One region of the Mesorhizobium sp. B2-8-9 genome, then DNA from elsewhere that is predicted to be linked to it. Evidence: riboswitches for the same ligand, from Rfam matches in the RefSeq annotation. Region 1 holds a riboswitch; the other holds the start of a gene.
What was found. Region 1 has a riboswitch for thiamine pyrophosphate ahead of thiB (thiamine ABC transporter substrate binding subunit). Riboswitches for the same ligand answer to the same signal wherever they lie in the genome.
Positions count from the first base shown of each region.

Region 2: it holds a riboswitch for thiamine pyrophosphate, as region 1 does, so the genes downstream of both, FJ423_RS23485 (YkoF family thiamine/hydroxymethylpyrimidine-binding protein) here and thiB (thiamine ABC transporter substrate binding subunit) in region 1, are expected to answer to the same signal.

Region 1 is NZ_VFTQ01000007.1:65,570-73,308, forward strand. It holds gene FJ423_RS11025 (caspase family protein) at 1-215, shown strand, start outside; gene FJ423_RS11035 (M48 family metalloprotease) at 387-1,853, opposite strand; gene thiQ (thiamine ABC transporter ATP-binding protein) at 2,007-2,795, opposite strand; gene thiP (thiamine/thiamine pyrophosphate ABC transporter permease) at 2,792-4,402, opposite strand; gene thiB (thiamine ABC transporter substrate binding subunit) at 4,647-5,657, opposite strand; TPP riboswitch at 5,703-5,808, opposite strand; gene FJ423_RS11060 (thiamine diphosphokinase) at 5,944-6,588, shown strand; gene FJ423_RS11065 (ABC-F family ATP-binding cassette domain-containing protein) at 6,590-7,739, shown strand, end outside.
Region 2 is NZ_VFTQ01000022.1:59,717-67,455, reverse strand. It holds gene FJ423_RS34275 (tetratricopeptide repeat protein) at 1-1,835, shown strand, start outside; gene FJ423_RS23510 (hypothetical protein) at 1,883-2,629, shown strand; gene FJ423_RS23505 (ABC transporter substrate-binding protein) at 2,685-3,698, opposite strand; gene FJ423_RS23500 (ABC transporter ATP-binding protein) at 3,695-4,468, opposite strand; gene FJ423_RS23495 (ABC transporter permease) at 4,465-5,250, opposite strand; gene FJ423_RS23485 (YkoF family thiamine/hydroxymethylpyrimidine-binding protein) at 5,587-6,195, opposite strand; TPP riboswitch at 6,186-6,298, opposite strand; gene FJ423_RS23480 (hypothetical protein) at 6,519-6,863, shown strand.

The sequences.
Region 1 (7,739 bases):
GTGGCAATGGCGGCGATCACCCCGAGCCCCGCGGCGGCGGATCTGACAGCGGCAGCACCGACGGTGACAGCACCGGCAGCACCGACACTGGCAGCACCGGCACTGGCAGTACCGGCAGCACTGACTCCGGCAGCACCGACACTGGCAGCACCGGCAGCACTGATTCCGGCGGCACTGATACTGGCAGCACCGGCGGCTCTGACGGGATCAGATAGCAGCAGCGATGGCGTGGACGCAGCCAACCGAACGGCAGCGTCGAGAGAGCATGATCCCGATAAGTGGGAACCGGTTTCGGACGACATCATGCTCCAACAAGGATCGTGATGGCGATTCAACGAAACGCCATCACCATCAAGCGGAAGCCGCCGGAAAGCGGGACGTCGGTCTTATTTGTCGGTGACGATCTTGACCTTGTCGCCGGACGACACAGTCGCGCCCGGCGACATGGCGTTGAGCACGCGGAACAGATCGAGCTTGCGGTCGACGCCGACCATCTGCGCGGCGAGCGAGCCCATGGTCTGGCCGGCCTGGACGGTGACGACCCGGATATGCAGCGGTTTCAGCGCCGCCTTCTCGGCCGGGCTCAGCACGCGGAAGGAACCGCTGACCGAGCGCGCCACCGGGTCCAGCGAAGTGCTGGCCGAGGGCGCGGCCGTCAGCAGCCTGTAGACCTGGCCGCCGGCGCGGATCACCGCGATGTCGAACTGCCAGCCTTGCGCGCTGGCATGCGCCGTCGCCGCGTCGTTGCCGTTGATCGTGTCCTGGCGCACGCTGGCGTCTTCCAGCCCCGCGACCCAGCCGCTGCGGATGTAATCGGTGAGCGAGACGGACTTGTCGATCGCCACGCCGTCGAAGCGGATGGCGATGTCGCCCGGCCCGGTCGCGGTCACGGCGGCCGCCGAATTGTCGATGACGAAACCGTCCGGCACGGTGAACGAGACGCCGAGATTGGGATGCATGAAGGTCTGGCCGCGCACATAGCCTTCTTCCGGCGTGTCGCCGTAAAGCAGGCCGTCTATGCCGGCCAGAAATGCGTCGCGGTCGCGCGTGCCGACGCCGGGCGGGCCGAAATTGCGCGCCAGCCGCTGCGCCAATTCGATACGCTGCGGCGTGTTCGGGTGCGTCGCCAGGAAGTCGAGGCTGGCGTCGGTGGCGCCGCTCACCGAGCGGAAATCCGTATAGGCCGACATCGACTGCAGGAAGCGGCCGGCGGCATAGGGATCATAGCCCGCCTCACCGATCGACTTGATGCCGATGGCGTCGGCCTGCAGTTCCTGGTTGCGCGAGAATTGCGCGAGCCTGAGCTTGCCGCGGATCAGCGCCGCCTTGGCGGTCGGGCTGTCGCCGAGCACATCGGAGACCACCTTGGTCGCCAGGCCCTCCTCGGCTTCGAGCTGCTGCCGCTGCAGGCCGTGATTCGCGGTGACGTGGCCCATCTCATGCGCGATGACGGCGGCAAGCTCGGAGGAATCGTTGGCCAGCGCCAGCAGGCCCCGCGTCACATAGAGATAGCCGCCCGGCAGCGCAAAGGCGTTGACGTTGGGCGAGTTGAGGATGGTGATGCGATAGGTCTGGGTCGGGTTGGCCGACACCACCGTCAGATTGCCGACGACCTTGGCCACCATGCGTTCGAGCTTTGGGTCGGAATATTCGCCGCCATAGGTGGCGAGAATCCGCGGGTGCTGCGCCTTCGCCATCTCTGCGAGCTTGGCGTTGGCCACGACATTGTCGACGGTGATCGGCTTATCGGAAGGTTGGAAGCCGCTCTCCTGCACGTCCGGCGGCGTGAACATCTGGCAGCTCGCCAGCACGGCGACGCTCGCCAGCGCGAGAAATCGTGCCAGCGGCTTCATCCACACCTTCTCAGCGCCGCTCGACAGGTCGGCTTCCTTTCCAAATCTTTCGGCAAATCACGGCCCATCCGGACCAGCATGGCCGGACCTAGCCATACTCCCCCGGACAAGGCAAGGAAACGCCGGATCGCCCATTGCCGGTTTGGCCATAAATTATGTCCGCTTCCGGGCAACATGTTGTGATCCGGCAACGGTGCCGCCTCGATCGCCGATATAGCGTCTGAATGCATCCGGTCCAGACCGATCGAAGAAATCCTCGGCCGGCCCGGCTGCCGCGATCGTGCCTTCGTCGAGAAATGCCACGTCCTGCCCGATGCGGCGCGCATCTTCCGGCTGATGCGTCACGAACAACACCGTCATTTCGCGCTCGGCATGAATGCCAGCCACAAGGTCCAGCATATCGTCGCGCAGCGCCGGGCCGAGCGACGCGAAAGGTTCGTCGAGCAGCAAAACGGGCCGGTCGCGCAGCAGCACGCGCGCCAGCGCCACGCGCTGCCGCTCGCCGCCGGAAAGCTCGCGCGGCAGCCGCTTTTCCTTACCGGCAAGACCAACCCGCGCCAGCGCCTCGGCGACCCCGGCGCGATCGGCGTCGCCGAGTTTCAGCGATGGCGAGCGGCCGAGCCCGACATTGGCTTCGACGGAAAGATGCGCAAACAAATTGTTTTCCTGGAACACCATCGACACCGGCCGCGCCGAAGGCGGCGTGTTTCCGAGACCGACGCCGCCGATCAGGACCTTGCCCGCATCGGGCACTTCGAAGCCGGCTATCAGATTGAGCAGCGTCGACTTGCCGGAGCCGCTCGGCCCCATGATGGCGGTGATCCTGCCGGCTGCGAATTCGGCGTCGAAGCTGAAGGAGGATTCGCCATAGCTGAACGAGACGCCATCCAGCGCGACGGGGAGACCCTTTTGCGCGGCGATGCCGTCGATGGTCGTCGTCATGACTTTCCTTCCCGCCCCAGCCAGTCCGCGGCGACCACCAGCATCAGGCAGACGAGGCCGAGCAGCAAGGCAAGTCCCGCGGCGTCGGCTGTCCGGTAGCTGCTCATGCGCGCCAAAAGCAGATAGGGCAAGGTCTGCACGGAATCGCTGCCGAACAGCGCGATCACGCCGAGATCGCCAAGCGATAGCGCCATGGCGAAGGCAAAGCCGGTCGCCAAAGGCCGCCTGAGCGACGGCCAGTCTATCAGGCTGAGCCGGTTCCAGCCGGATATGCCGAGCGCCAGGCAAAGCCGCTCATGGCGTTCGCTCGCCGCGTCATAGGCCGGGCGAACGGCGCGGATGGCGAAGGGCATCGCCATCACCGCGTTGACGGCGACGACCATGACCGGCGCGATGGCAAAGACATCGGTGACGTGGCGCAGCGCCAGGAACCAGCCGGCGCCAAGCACGATCGGCGGCACGACGAGCACGAAGCCGGCGCCGGTGTCGGCGGCATATTCGAGCAGGCCCATGGCCCCGCCTGCCCGGCGCCGCAGGGCCAGCGCGCGCCGTGCCGCGATCAGCGCCAGCGACAGCGTCACGCTGAGAAGCGCTGCAAGCAGGGCAAGGCCCGCGCTGGTGAGGGTGGCGCGGCGCACCGCTTCCTCGCCTGCCAGCCGGCCGAGATCGGCCTCCAGGCCTGAAAGCAGCGTCGCCGCCATCGGTCCGGCGACGAACAGCAGGGCAAGCATGATGAGGCCTGCATTCAACGCGCTTTCCATTCGGCCCGCCGAAAGGTAGCGGCGCGGCGCGACCGGCAGATTGGCGTCGCCGACCGTGTTGGCGCCGAGCCGCGTGAGTGCTGCGACCACGACGAAGGTGAGCGCGATCTGAAGAAACGTCAGCGTTACGGCCCGCGCAGGATCGAAATCGAAGCGCAGCGCTTGGTAGATGGCCACTTCCAGCGTCGTCGCGGCCGGACCGCCGCCGAGCGTCAGCACGATGGTGAAGGAGGTGATGCAGAGCATGAAGACCAGCCCGGCAATCCCCGGCAGCGCCGCGCGCAGCACCGGCCATTCGATCAGCCGGAAGGCCGGCCAGGCACTCATGCCGAGTTGGCTCGCCAGCCGCCACTGGTCGGCGGGCACGGTGCCCAGCGCCTCGAGGAACAGGCGCGTCGCCAACGGCAGGTTGAAGAAGACATGCGCGACAAGGATGCCGGAGAGGCCGTAGATCCCCGGCCAATCCGCACCGCCAAGTCCGGCGAAGACGCCGGCAAAATATCCGGCCCGACCGTAGAGCGCCAGGATGCCGAGCGCGGCGACGATCGCCGGCAAGGCCAGCGGCACGGTGAACAATTGCAGGATCAGGCGGCGTCCCGGGAAACTTGGGTGCCTCGACAAAGCGCGCGCCACGAGCAGCGTCGGCGCGACCGACAGCAGCGTCGAGAGAGCCGCCTGCCACAGCGTGAAGCGGGCGACGCGCAGGAGATAATTGTCGAAGGCGGCGGCAGCGCCGGAGAGATCGTGCGCGCCTTCGACGGCGAGGCCGGCGAAGCCACCGCCGATGAGGAGGGCGATGGCTGCGAGCGCGACGACGCCGGCGGTGACGCGGGAGTCAGGGTGCACGGCGGCTTGCACGTTGCACCGTGGTGGAATTCAGCAAACGCCGCGTTCCTTCGCGCCCCCCTCTGTCCTGCCGGACATCTCCCCCACAAGGGGGGAGATCAGCAGCGCCCGCGCCTCGCTCATCACTGCAACGTTGCCAGTTGGCGAAACCGCCGATGACGGCCAATCTCCCCCCCTGTGGAGGAGATGTCCGGCAGGACAGAGGGGGGCGCCGTAGAGCGATCATCTTGCGCGAATAGCGATCCTACTTGCTCATCACCGCCAGCCACTCATCCACCCACGCCTTGCGGTTGGCGGCGACCTCCTGCGGGCTGAACAGCAAGGTCTTGGTCGGCTTCACCAGTCTGTCGAAGGCCGGGTTGAGCGGCTTGTCGGTCTTGCCGGCTGGGAACATCCAGTTGGTTTCCGGAATGACATCCTGGAATTTCGGTCCGGTCATGAAGGCGATGAACTTTTGCGCCAGCGGGTTCTTCGCGCCCGTCGTGGTGATGCCGGCAACCTCGATCTGCAGGTATTCGCCTTCCTCGAACGAGGCGGCCTGGTAGCGCTCGGTGTTCTCGGCCACCATATGGTAGGCCGGCGAGGTGGTGTAGGACAGCACCATCGGCGCCTCGCCCTTGGTGAACAGGCCATAGGCCTCGCTCCAGCCCGGCGTCACCGTCAGGACCTTGGTCTTGAGCTTTGCCCAGGCCTCCGGCGCCTTGTCGCCATAGACCGACTTCACCCACAAGAGCAGCCCGAGACCGGGCGTCGAGGTGCGCGGGTCCTGGATGACGATCTTGTCCGTGCCGGCGCCTTCGATCAGCTCCTTCAGGCTCTTCGGCGGGACTTTAAGCTTCTGCGTGTCATAGACGACGGCGAAATAGCCGTAGTCGAAAGGCACGAAAGTGTCGTCGCTCCAGCCTCCAGGCACGTCGATGGCGGAGACTTCGCCATGCGGCGCGAACAGTCCGCTCGCCTTGGCATCGGCGGTGAGATTGGTGTCGAGGCCGAGCACGATGTCGGCCTTGGTGCCGGCGCCTTCGAGCTTGACGCGGTTGAGGAGCGCCACGCCGTCGGCCACCGAGACGAATTCGAGATCGCAGCCGCATTCGGCCTCGAATTCCTTCTTCACCGCCGGGCCGGGACCCCAATCGGCGGTAAAGCTTTCATAGGTATAGACGGTGAGCTTGTCCTTCGCAGCGGCAGGCGCGACGCCCGCCAGAAGCGAAACTAAGCCGGTTGCGAGAATGAGATGGGACAGTATTGCGCGCATATCGGCGCCTCCTTCGTTCGAGTGACAAGGAATTGAGGCGCCGGATGGTCCGAAACGTCTAATCCCTCCGCCGGTACAAACCGGATCAGGTTCAGCGGGTTGGCTTGATCGCCTCTCAGCCGGATCACGTCCGGCACCCCGTTAGAGCGTTTCGACAGATAGGCCCGGCCGAAGCGGCGCGCAAGCGGAAGTTTGCCGGGCAGCTAATGTTCGCCGGTACCCTCGCAGCCGAAGCGCACGGCATCCCGCTTCCGTTTCGCCCGACGGGCTGGTAAGGGCGACGGCCATGGGCACATTCACCATCCTGCTTGGCGGCGAGCTTGTCCGCACGCCCCGGCTCGAACGCCAGATCGAAGGCTCGCGCGTCATCGCCGCCGATGCCGGCATCGGCCATGCCCGCATGCTTGGACTTGTCCCCGAACTTTGGGTCGGCGATTTCGACTCGGTGCCGGCGAACCTGCCGGATGACCTCGCCGCCGTGCCGCGAAAAGTCTTTCCGGCCGAGAAGGACATGACCGATGGCGAGCTCGCCATAGCGGAAGCGCTTCAGCGTGGCGCCACCAGCCTCGTGTTGGCCGGCGCCTTTGGCGGCAAGCGCGCCGACCATGCCTTCCTGCATCTGGCGCTGGCCGTGCGGCTGGCCGAGGCTGGCACGACCGTGCTGCTGACCAGTGGCGCGCAGGAAGGCGCTCCCATCCTGCCCAGCAAGGCCAGCTTCGACTATGACGACGGCACCTTGTTTTCGGTGCTCGGCTTTTCCGACCTGTCCGGCCTGACGGTCACCGGCGCCAAATGGCCGCTCGACCGCGTCGAGGTGGCGTTCGGTTCCTCGCTCACTATATCAAATGAGGTCAAAGGGCAGCTTGGCATCGCGCTGGAGCGCGGCCGGGCCCTGCTTCTGGCCCACCCCTATCCTCTTCCAGAAAGTTGACATGGCGCCGCCACTCCTCAACCTCGACGGCATTAAACTGACTTTCGGCGGCACCCCGCTGCTCGACGGCGCGGCGCTCAGCGCATCCGCCGGCGAGAAGATCGCGCTGGTCGGACGCAACGGCTCGGGCAAGTCGACGCTGCTCAAGATCGCCGCCGGGATGATCGAGCCGCAGGATGGCGAGGTGTTCCGCCAGCCCTCGGCCACGGTCCGCTATCTGCCGCAGATGCCGGACATGGACGGCTTCGCCGACGTGCGCGCCTATGTCGAGGCGGGCCTTGGCCCAGCCGACGATCCGCATCGCGCCACCTATCTGATGGACCATCTTGGCCTGACCGGCGAGGAGCGGCCGAACGACCTGTCCGGCGGCGAGGCGCGCCGCGCCGCCCTTGCCCGCGTCATGGCGCCGGAACCCGACATCCTGCTCCTCGACGAGCCGACCAACCATCTCGATCTTTCGGTGATTGAATGGCTGGAAGAAGAGCTCGCTCGTACCTCCTCCGCGGTGATCCTGATCTCGCATGACCGCCGGTTTCTCGAGCGCGTCACGCGCGCCACTGTCTGGCTGGACCGCGGCCAGACGCGGCGGCTGGACAAGGGCTTTGCGCATTTCGAGGAATGGCGCGACCAGGTGCTGGAAGAGGAAGAGCGCGACCAGCGCAAGCTCGGCCGCCAGATCGTGCGCGAGGAACATTGGCTGCGCTATGGCGTGACCGCCAGGCGCAAGCGCAACATGCGCCGCCTCGGCGAGTTGCAAACCATGCGCCAGCGCTTCCGCAGCCATCGCGGCGCAGAGGGCACCGCGACGATGGTGGCCAGCGACGCCGCCGAGTCCGGCAAGCTGGTGATCGAGGCCAGGAACATCGACAAGAGCTTTGGCGATCTCACCGTGGTCAAGGGGTTCTCGACCCGCATCCAGCGCGGCGACCGCGTCGGCCTGGTCGGCCCGAACGGCGCCGGCAAGACGACATTGTTGAAGATGCTGACCGGCGAGCTGGCGCCGGACGCCGGCACCGTGCGGCTTGGCGTCAATCTCGATATTGCGACGCTCGATCAGAAGCGCGAGGCCGTCGATCCGCAGGAGACGCTGGCGCATTACCTCACCGACGGACGCGGCGAGAACCTTGTCGTCAATGGCGAGCAGCGTCATG
Region 2 (7,739 bases), on a different contig from region 1:
ACCCCGGCAATTCGGATTATGCCGCTAGCCGCAGGGCGGCTTTGGAGGCCGGCGGAGAGGCGCCCGAGCCTGCAGGCGACGCCTCCAAAGCGTATGGCTCCGATGTCGCGGTGGTTATTGAACATGCCGACCAGCTAACCAAGCAGCACAAATTCGCTCGGGCGCTTGTCGAATACGGCAGGGCCATCGAGTTCGCCCCGGACGATGCCCTTGCTTATTATCACCGGGGGATGGCTAAGGCGCAGTCCGGCGACAACGACGGGTGCAGGCAGGATTACGAAAGGGCCGCCCAGCTCGATCCCAACAATGCCGACATCGTCGCCACGTTGGCCGCTACGGTGGCGGCCAAAGGTGAAACGGAGCGCGCTATTGACGGCTACACGAAGGCCATAACGCTGAAGCCGGGCGATGCGTTCTTCTATTCATTACGCGGCGACGCCTTCAAAGATATCGGCGACTATGATCGCGCCGCCGCGGACTATGAACAAGTGATCAAGCTTGACCCCGACCGCGACGATATCGGCGGCCGGCGCGCGGAAGCAGTCGCCGCGAAAGCCGAGCAACAGGCGATCCTGCAAGCCAATCGAAATATGTCGGACACAGAAATTGCGCTGGCCGCCTTCACTGCGGGAAGCGACTGGTTCGCGAAAGGTGACAACAACCGCGCCTCCGCCGACTACAATTTAGCCGTCAAGCTCGCTCCCGAAAACGTGGTCGGCTATTTCGGCCGCGGCAATTTGTGGTTCCGCCTGCAGAAATACGATCGGGCTATGGCCGACTACAACAAGGCCGTGCAGTTCGATCCGAGCTTGGCCAATGCCTATGTCCGCCGCGGCCTGACATGGATGAAGAAGGGCAATTTCGATCTGGCCATCGCCGATTGCGAACGGGCGATGGGCATCGACGCGAAGTCGCGCGATGCGTATTTTTGTAGAGCCCTCACCTTTGAGACCAAGGGCGATCCCGAGAAAGCCATTGCCGACTATGGCCGGGCGATCGATCTCAAGCCGCAGGACGCCTCCATGTATGTGGCGCGCGGCAAGCTTTTGGCGGACAAGAAGGACTACGGTCGCGCCATCGCCGATTTCGACAAAGCACTCGGCCTGCAGCCAGGCAATGCCGACGCCCGCAAGGGCCGCAAGCTGGCACTGGCCGCGAAGGCAAAGACGTCAGGCAAGATCGAGAGCGGAGCGGCGACCTCGGCAGGCAGCATCCCATCCGCAGCCAGGGCGGCTTTCAACGAGGCTCAGGTGCTGGACAACAAAAACGACTATGACGGCGCCATCGCGCAGTACGGCAAAGCGATTGTGCTGTTTCCCGCCTTCCGGGACGCCTATGTAGCGCGCGCCATCCTTTGGGAGACGAAGGGCGATTATGCCCACGCCATCGCCGATTACAGCCAGGCTATAGCCATCGACCCAGACATCGGCGACACCTACAGCGATCGCGGCCGCGTCCTCAGCTACCGGGGGGACTATGACGGAGCATCGGCGGACTACGAAAACGCCGTCCGCCTCGATCCAACGAACGCAAGGATCTATGCCGGTCGGGGCGCGTTCCGCATGAAGCTCCATGAAGACACAGGAGCACTCAGCGATTTCGAGACGGTGCTTAGACTCGATGGCAACAATGTTTTCGGTTACTCGGGCCGCGGCACGATCCGCGCCCGCAAAGCGGACTATGACGACGCGATCGCCGACCTCAACCAAGCGATCAAGTTAAGGCCAAATTTCGCTGCCGCGTACAAATCGCGAAGCGCGGTGTGGGAAGCCAAGGGCAATCGCAAGCGTGCGGAAGCCGACCGCAAGAAGGCGCTAAGTCTCGGGGCAGAGTGAGCAGGGTGTCGGAGCGCAGGCGGATGTCACCTTGGAAATGGCTGCAAGTGGTGGCGGTCATCCCCGTAAGCATCATTGGGGCTGACGTGATGCCAACGATGTTCGGCGGCGGCAGACATCATCACCATCAATCAGTGGAGATGCCGCCCCAGCCGGTAACCACCGCCGACATCGATGCCGAAATCCGGAAGCAGGATCTCCAGATCTTCGAGGCTATCGCCCGCGAATTTCCGGACGACTACGATGCGATGTTGCGCAAGATCACTGCCGCGGCCCAGACCGGAAACCAAACAGAAGTGCGCAATGCCAGCAGGCAGGCGGTCGCCGATCTGAGGCACAGATACGCACCGCTCCTACCTTCGGCGCCGGACAGCAACGTCTCGGAAGCGCTTTCGGCGCAACTCGACATGCTCAATCATGTCATGGCGCGCGAAACGCCGACCACCTGCAACAATTACCTGCGCAACGGGCCGGACGCGATCAGTGCGCCCGGCCACGATTTCCGGGCTGACCTGGACAGGATCGGCGCCACCCTGTTCCGCGCCTTCGGCGCCGCCAAAAGAAGCGGCCTACCGGCGGCAGTGCCTAGCGATCAGGACTGGTCGCTGGTCGCCGACGTTTTCACGAAGATCGGCGGCACGCCGGCCGAGATGGAGGCTATCTCGAACATCAACCAGAACTTCCCGGGTCTGTGTCCGGCCATGGCGAAATTCTATGAGGCCGCCCTGGTAATGCATGGCGAACCCGGGTGGCACATTAAGACCGCGCTGCTTCTTGCCATCGTCGAGAATTAGGCACCGCACCGGATTTCCGGCAGGTTCCGGCGCGACACTGCGTTCCTGCGTCCTCTCAGGCACCCAGAAACTCGTTGCTGAAAAATGCCCCGAGATTCGGCCGCTCCTTTAGCACCTTGCCGTCGCCATCAAGCAATATCCCCGAGGCGAACAGATACCCGCCCATCGCCTCCATCTTGGCCCTGTCCATCGTGCCGATGGCGCCGTCCGCGCTTTTCAGGAAGTGCCCGTCGTTCAGCGCCTTCAGCGAGGCTTGCACCAGCGCTGGGTTGGTCAGCGTATCCTTGTTCGCGGCGATCAGCAGCTCGCCCGCCTGCTGCGCATGATCGACGGCGAATGCGTAGCCGCGCCGCGTCGCCTGGACGAAGGCCGCGGCCGCCTGTCGGTTGGCGGCGAGGAAGGCGTTGCTGGAGACGATCAACGTGGTGTGCTCGTCCGGCACGCCATAATCGGCATAGCGGAAGCTGCGCTGCTTGAGGCCTTTCAGTCCGGCCTCGACGCCTTCCCAGGTCGAGACTTCCAGCGTGAAATCGACCGCGCCGTTGGCCAATGCCTCATAAGCCGAGGTACCCAGCGTCACAGTGGAAAACTCACTTTTGCCGCCGTCATGGCGGATGATGGTCGAGATCAGCGCGTTCTCCCAGGCGCTGCCGAAGCCGCCATAGGTCAGGCCGTCGAGATTTTTCGGAGTCTTGATGGCGGCGCGGTCGGCGTTGAAGACGACGCGACCGGTCTCCGACTGGACGACGGCGTAGACGGCCTTCAAATCCGCGCCCGCGCTCTTTTGCGTGAACAGGCCGAGCGAGCCGGAAATGCCGAAATCGGCGACCTGGCTGGCCACCAGCGTGCCCGAGCCGGTGTCGCCATAGGGCAGGATTTCGACCTCGATGCCCGCATCGCGGTAAAAGCCCTTGTCGCGGGCGACGAACAGGCCGATGTGATTGGTGTTGACGGCCCAGTCGAGCGCGACGGTGATTTTTTGCGCGGCGGCCCGGGCACGTGCAGCAGTCCCGGCAAATGGCAGGCTGGCGGCCAGAAGCATCGCCTGGCGGCGGGTGAAGTCGGTCATCGGTTTTCTCCATCGGATGGTCGGGAAATCGGTTCGGCGGCGCCGAGCAAAATGTCGAGGATGCCGGCCTCGATCCCGGCGACCTCACGGGCAAACGCCGTGCTCTCGGTGCGCGGGCGCGGCAGCGGCACAGCCACCTCACGCACCACGCGCGCGGGCCGCGCCGACAGCACATAGATACGGTCGGACAGAAGCACCGCCTCGCGCACGTCATGGGTGATGAGCAGCGCCGTCCAGCGATGGTTTCGCCACATCGTCTCCAGCCAGCGCTGCATGGCCGCGCGGGTGAGCGCGTCGAGCGCGCCGAACGGCTCGTCGAGGAGCAGCATGTCGCGCTGCTGCACGACGGTGCGCAGCAATGCCGCGCGCTGGCGCATGCCGCCGGACAGCTCGGCCGGCCAGGCGCGCTCGAACCCGGCAAGGCCGAACTCGGCGAACAACGGGGCCACGCGCTCGCGCGCCGCGCGGCGCTTCATGCCCTGCACCTCGAGCCCCAGCGTCGCATTGTCGATGACGCGCCGCCACGGCATCAGCGCATCGCGCTGCGGCATGAAGGCGAAGCGGGCGCCATCGAGCGGCGCGCCGTCGAAGCGCATCTCGCCCTCGCCCCGGATCGCGCCGGTGAGCAACTGGAACAGTGTCGACTTGCCCGCGCCGGAGGGGCCGAGGATCGAGACGAACTCGCCCTCTTCGACATGCAGCGAAATGCCTGCCAGAACCTCTAGCGCGCCGAAGTTTTTTCGCATGTTGCGGAGCTCGAGCCGGGTCATGGCCGGCCCTCTCGGGAAGGCTTGTCGCCATAGCGCCCCGCCCTTTCGCTCTTTGCATTTTCCCAGGGCATGGCGAGACGCTGGGCGAGCACGGCGAGGCCGAACAGCGTGAGCGTCAGCGCCGAGCTGACCGCGACGGCGGCGAGCACGAGGTCGGGGCGGAAATTGTTCTTGGCGCTGAGCATATAGATGCCGAGCCCTTTGGCGGCACCCGCATATTCGGCGAAGATGGCGCCGACCACCGCATAGGTGATGGAGATGCGCAGTCCAGCGAAGAAATAGGTCAGCGCCGACGGTAACCGAGCGAGCCAGAAGATGCGCCGGCGCCCTGCTCCCATGGCGGCGAGCATCTGGCTGATTTCCTTGGCCGTGGCGGCATAGCCCTCGACCAATGCCACCATCATCGGAAAGAAGGTGACCAGCGCCACGAGCAGGATCTTCGGCAACAGCCCGAAGCCGAACCAAAGCACCACCAGCGGCGCGATCGCCACCAGCGGCAAGGTCTGGCTGGCGATCAGGAGCGGGAACAGCGCGCGGCGCAAGGGGGCAAAGAAGTCAACCAGCGCCGAGAGGATGAAGGCGGCAACGAGCGAGCATGCAAAGCCCGCCAGCGTGGCGCGGATGGTGGGAAGCGTGTTGTCGGCCAGTGCCGCCCGGTTCTCCCAGGCCTGCGCCAGCACGCGCGAGGGTGCAGGGAGCACGGTGGGGGCGATGCCGCCGAGGCGTGCGCAGAGTTCCCAAGCGACGAGAAGGAGAGCGAAAGCCAGCGCAGCGGGGAAGATCTTCGCGACGGTCGTGGTGAAGGCTGATCTCCCCCCTAGAGGGGGAGATGGCCGGCAGGCCAGAGGGGGGCGCGAAGGAATGACGTCCTTCGAAACCCGTGCGAAAGCAATTGGCGAACGCCGCGCGCGCAACCAGTTGAGCGGTCGGCGGGACAGCACCCCCCTCTGCCCTGCCGGGCATCTCCCCCGCAAGGGGGGAGATTCGCCGTCACCTCGGCTTTCGCCCATCGCCGAAGGTTCCCTTCTCTCCTGCGAGATGGGACTGGGAGCATCTCCCCGACGCGATGGATCAAGCCAAACAGCCACGACATCTACCTCGATAGATCGAGCTTGCGCTCAAGCCGCGGTCGGGCTGTTCGCCGAAATGGTGATATCGAGCGTCACGTGACCGGCACCCGGCCCGAAGCGGCAGAAGGCTTCGTTCAGCGTGGCGAACACCGCGCCGGCGTCGCCGCGCAGCTTGGTGCAAAAATGCTTGGAGCGTTCGAAGACGCCGGACCGCTTCAGGAAATCGATGCAGCCATAGATCTCGTCCATGTGGTCGCCGGTGCCCATCACATAGAGCGAGAATTGCGCCGCCACCGGCTGGTTGGTCGAAAGCGTGGCCCCGACGGCGCGCAGCGCGGCGCGCTTGCGGTCATCGAGTGGGATTGCCGGGCCGCCGATCTCCTCGGAGCGGCAGATCGGGTCATCCGGCTCGCCGGGGCAGCCGCGCGACACGGCGGCCGACAGCACACAGTGCCTGCCGCTTTTGGCGGCCGCCACGAACAGGTCGCGCATGGCTGGGAACAGCACCTCGGGCGGCCCGACCAGCAGCGTCGAGATGTCATCGGTCTCGATCCTCAGCCTGTCGCGGTAAGGATCGAGCGCGCCAAGCGCGCCAAGGATCACGCCGACGAAATCGTCGGCCATGGGATAAAGGGAAATCTGTGCGCCGGAAAACATGGCCCGCCTCGCTCCGCTGGTATTATCCAGATCAGCTTTAGGGTCCGGAGGCTTGCCGCCACCATCTCAGCCCCGACCGTACGGAGCACCCCTGTGGATGGCCGGGTTAAAGCACTGTTTGCGGTGCTGGGAAAGCGGTTTTTTGCGGTGTCAGTTGGGCCAACCGCCCATCTCCCTACGGGAGATGCCGGGTGGTTATAAGATTTTTGTAGTTTTCTTATAACGGCTTTATCTAACTATTTTGTCGTTCAAATTGTACGAATCCCGCTTGATTGCTTTTCGTACATAAAGTACGATACTTCCCTTCCATTGAGGGGATTTGCTTGAACACCGCGAACCATGCCGCTTTTGCCGACCTCTCCCACCCGTTGTTGTCGCCTTTGCCGCTCGCCGAGCGCGAACGCCTTGCCGGCGCCTGGCGCATGGCCAGCCAGGACATCGCCGACGACATCCGATTCATCCGGCAATATCTGAAAGTGATCGCCGAAAAGGACGAGCGGCTTTCGACCGGCGCGCTGGTGCATGGCCGCGTCTATGTCGAGGCGTGCGCGGCCTGGCTGCCGGAGACGGCGGCGCGGTATTTGCGCAACCTCAGGCTGATCAGCGAATGCGAAAGCGCGATGATCGCCGCGGGGGTCAGGTTTGCCCGATCGAGCGATGCGTGGTGAGAGCGTTTTGACCTCTTCCGTTAGAGAAGGGAAGGAACTCCAAGGCCGCCAGCGACGCGAACAATCATGCCGCTGCAACCCTCGGCTCTGGGCCTCGAAAAATGCATCGTTTCACACAATCGCCAATTGGTGGACGCGGGCGAGCGGCCGGGCGTTAATTCTGCGCAGGCGAAGGAGGGTAAAGCCGTATACCAGGGAGGAATTTCATTTTGATGGACCAACAAATCGACATCGGCATACAGCCTGACGATCAGCCCTACGAAGTCACTTCATTCGCCCGCAAGCATGGCCTGACGGTCCCGGTTGCCGACGCGGTCCTTTTCGCCAAAGGTCCGTCGCCGTCACGCGCAGCTTGCGACATGGCAGCGCTTGCCTTCCTCTGCGCGGTCGCGCGATACGCCGGAAAGCAAGGGACGCGATAGCCTCCTCTTATAGCTTAATTGCAACCCGCATGCCGCCGGCGTGGCTGCTGGCGGCGGCGATGCCGAGCGTGCCGGTCAGCCGGCCGCCATGGTCGAAGCCTTCGCTCAGAGGTCGTGACGGTTCAGCGGGGAGCGTAGATGCGAAGCATGGTGCCGTTATCGTAAGCGGCCGTCACGAGGACGTTTAGCTTGAGCGCGTCCGTCAAACCGCTGAATAGCGGTTTGCCACCGCCATAGGCGGATCGGCCGAGTCAGGATGACATACTCATCAATCAGACCTGCCTTCGACAGCGCCTGAGCGAACTCTGCGCCGCCCCGCAATAATTTCGCCGCCGGGTTGCTTTTCAATTTAGCGATTCCTCGTGCAGGTCACCTTTCGCAATAGTGGACTCTGGCCAAGTTGCCTTTTTCAGCGTTTTCGAAAACACGACCTTGGGGATGACGTTCATCGGCG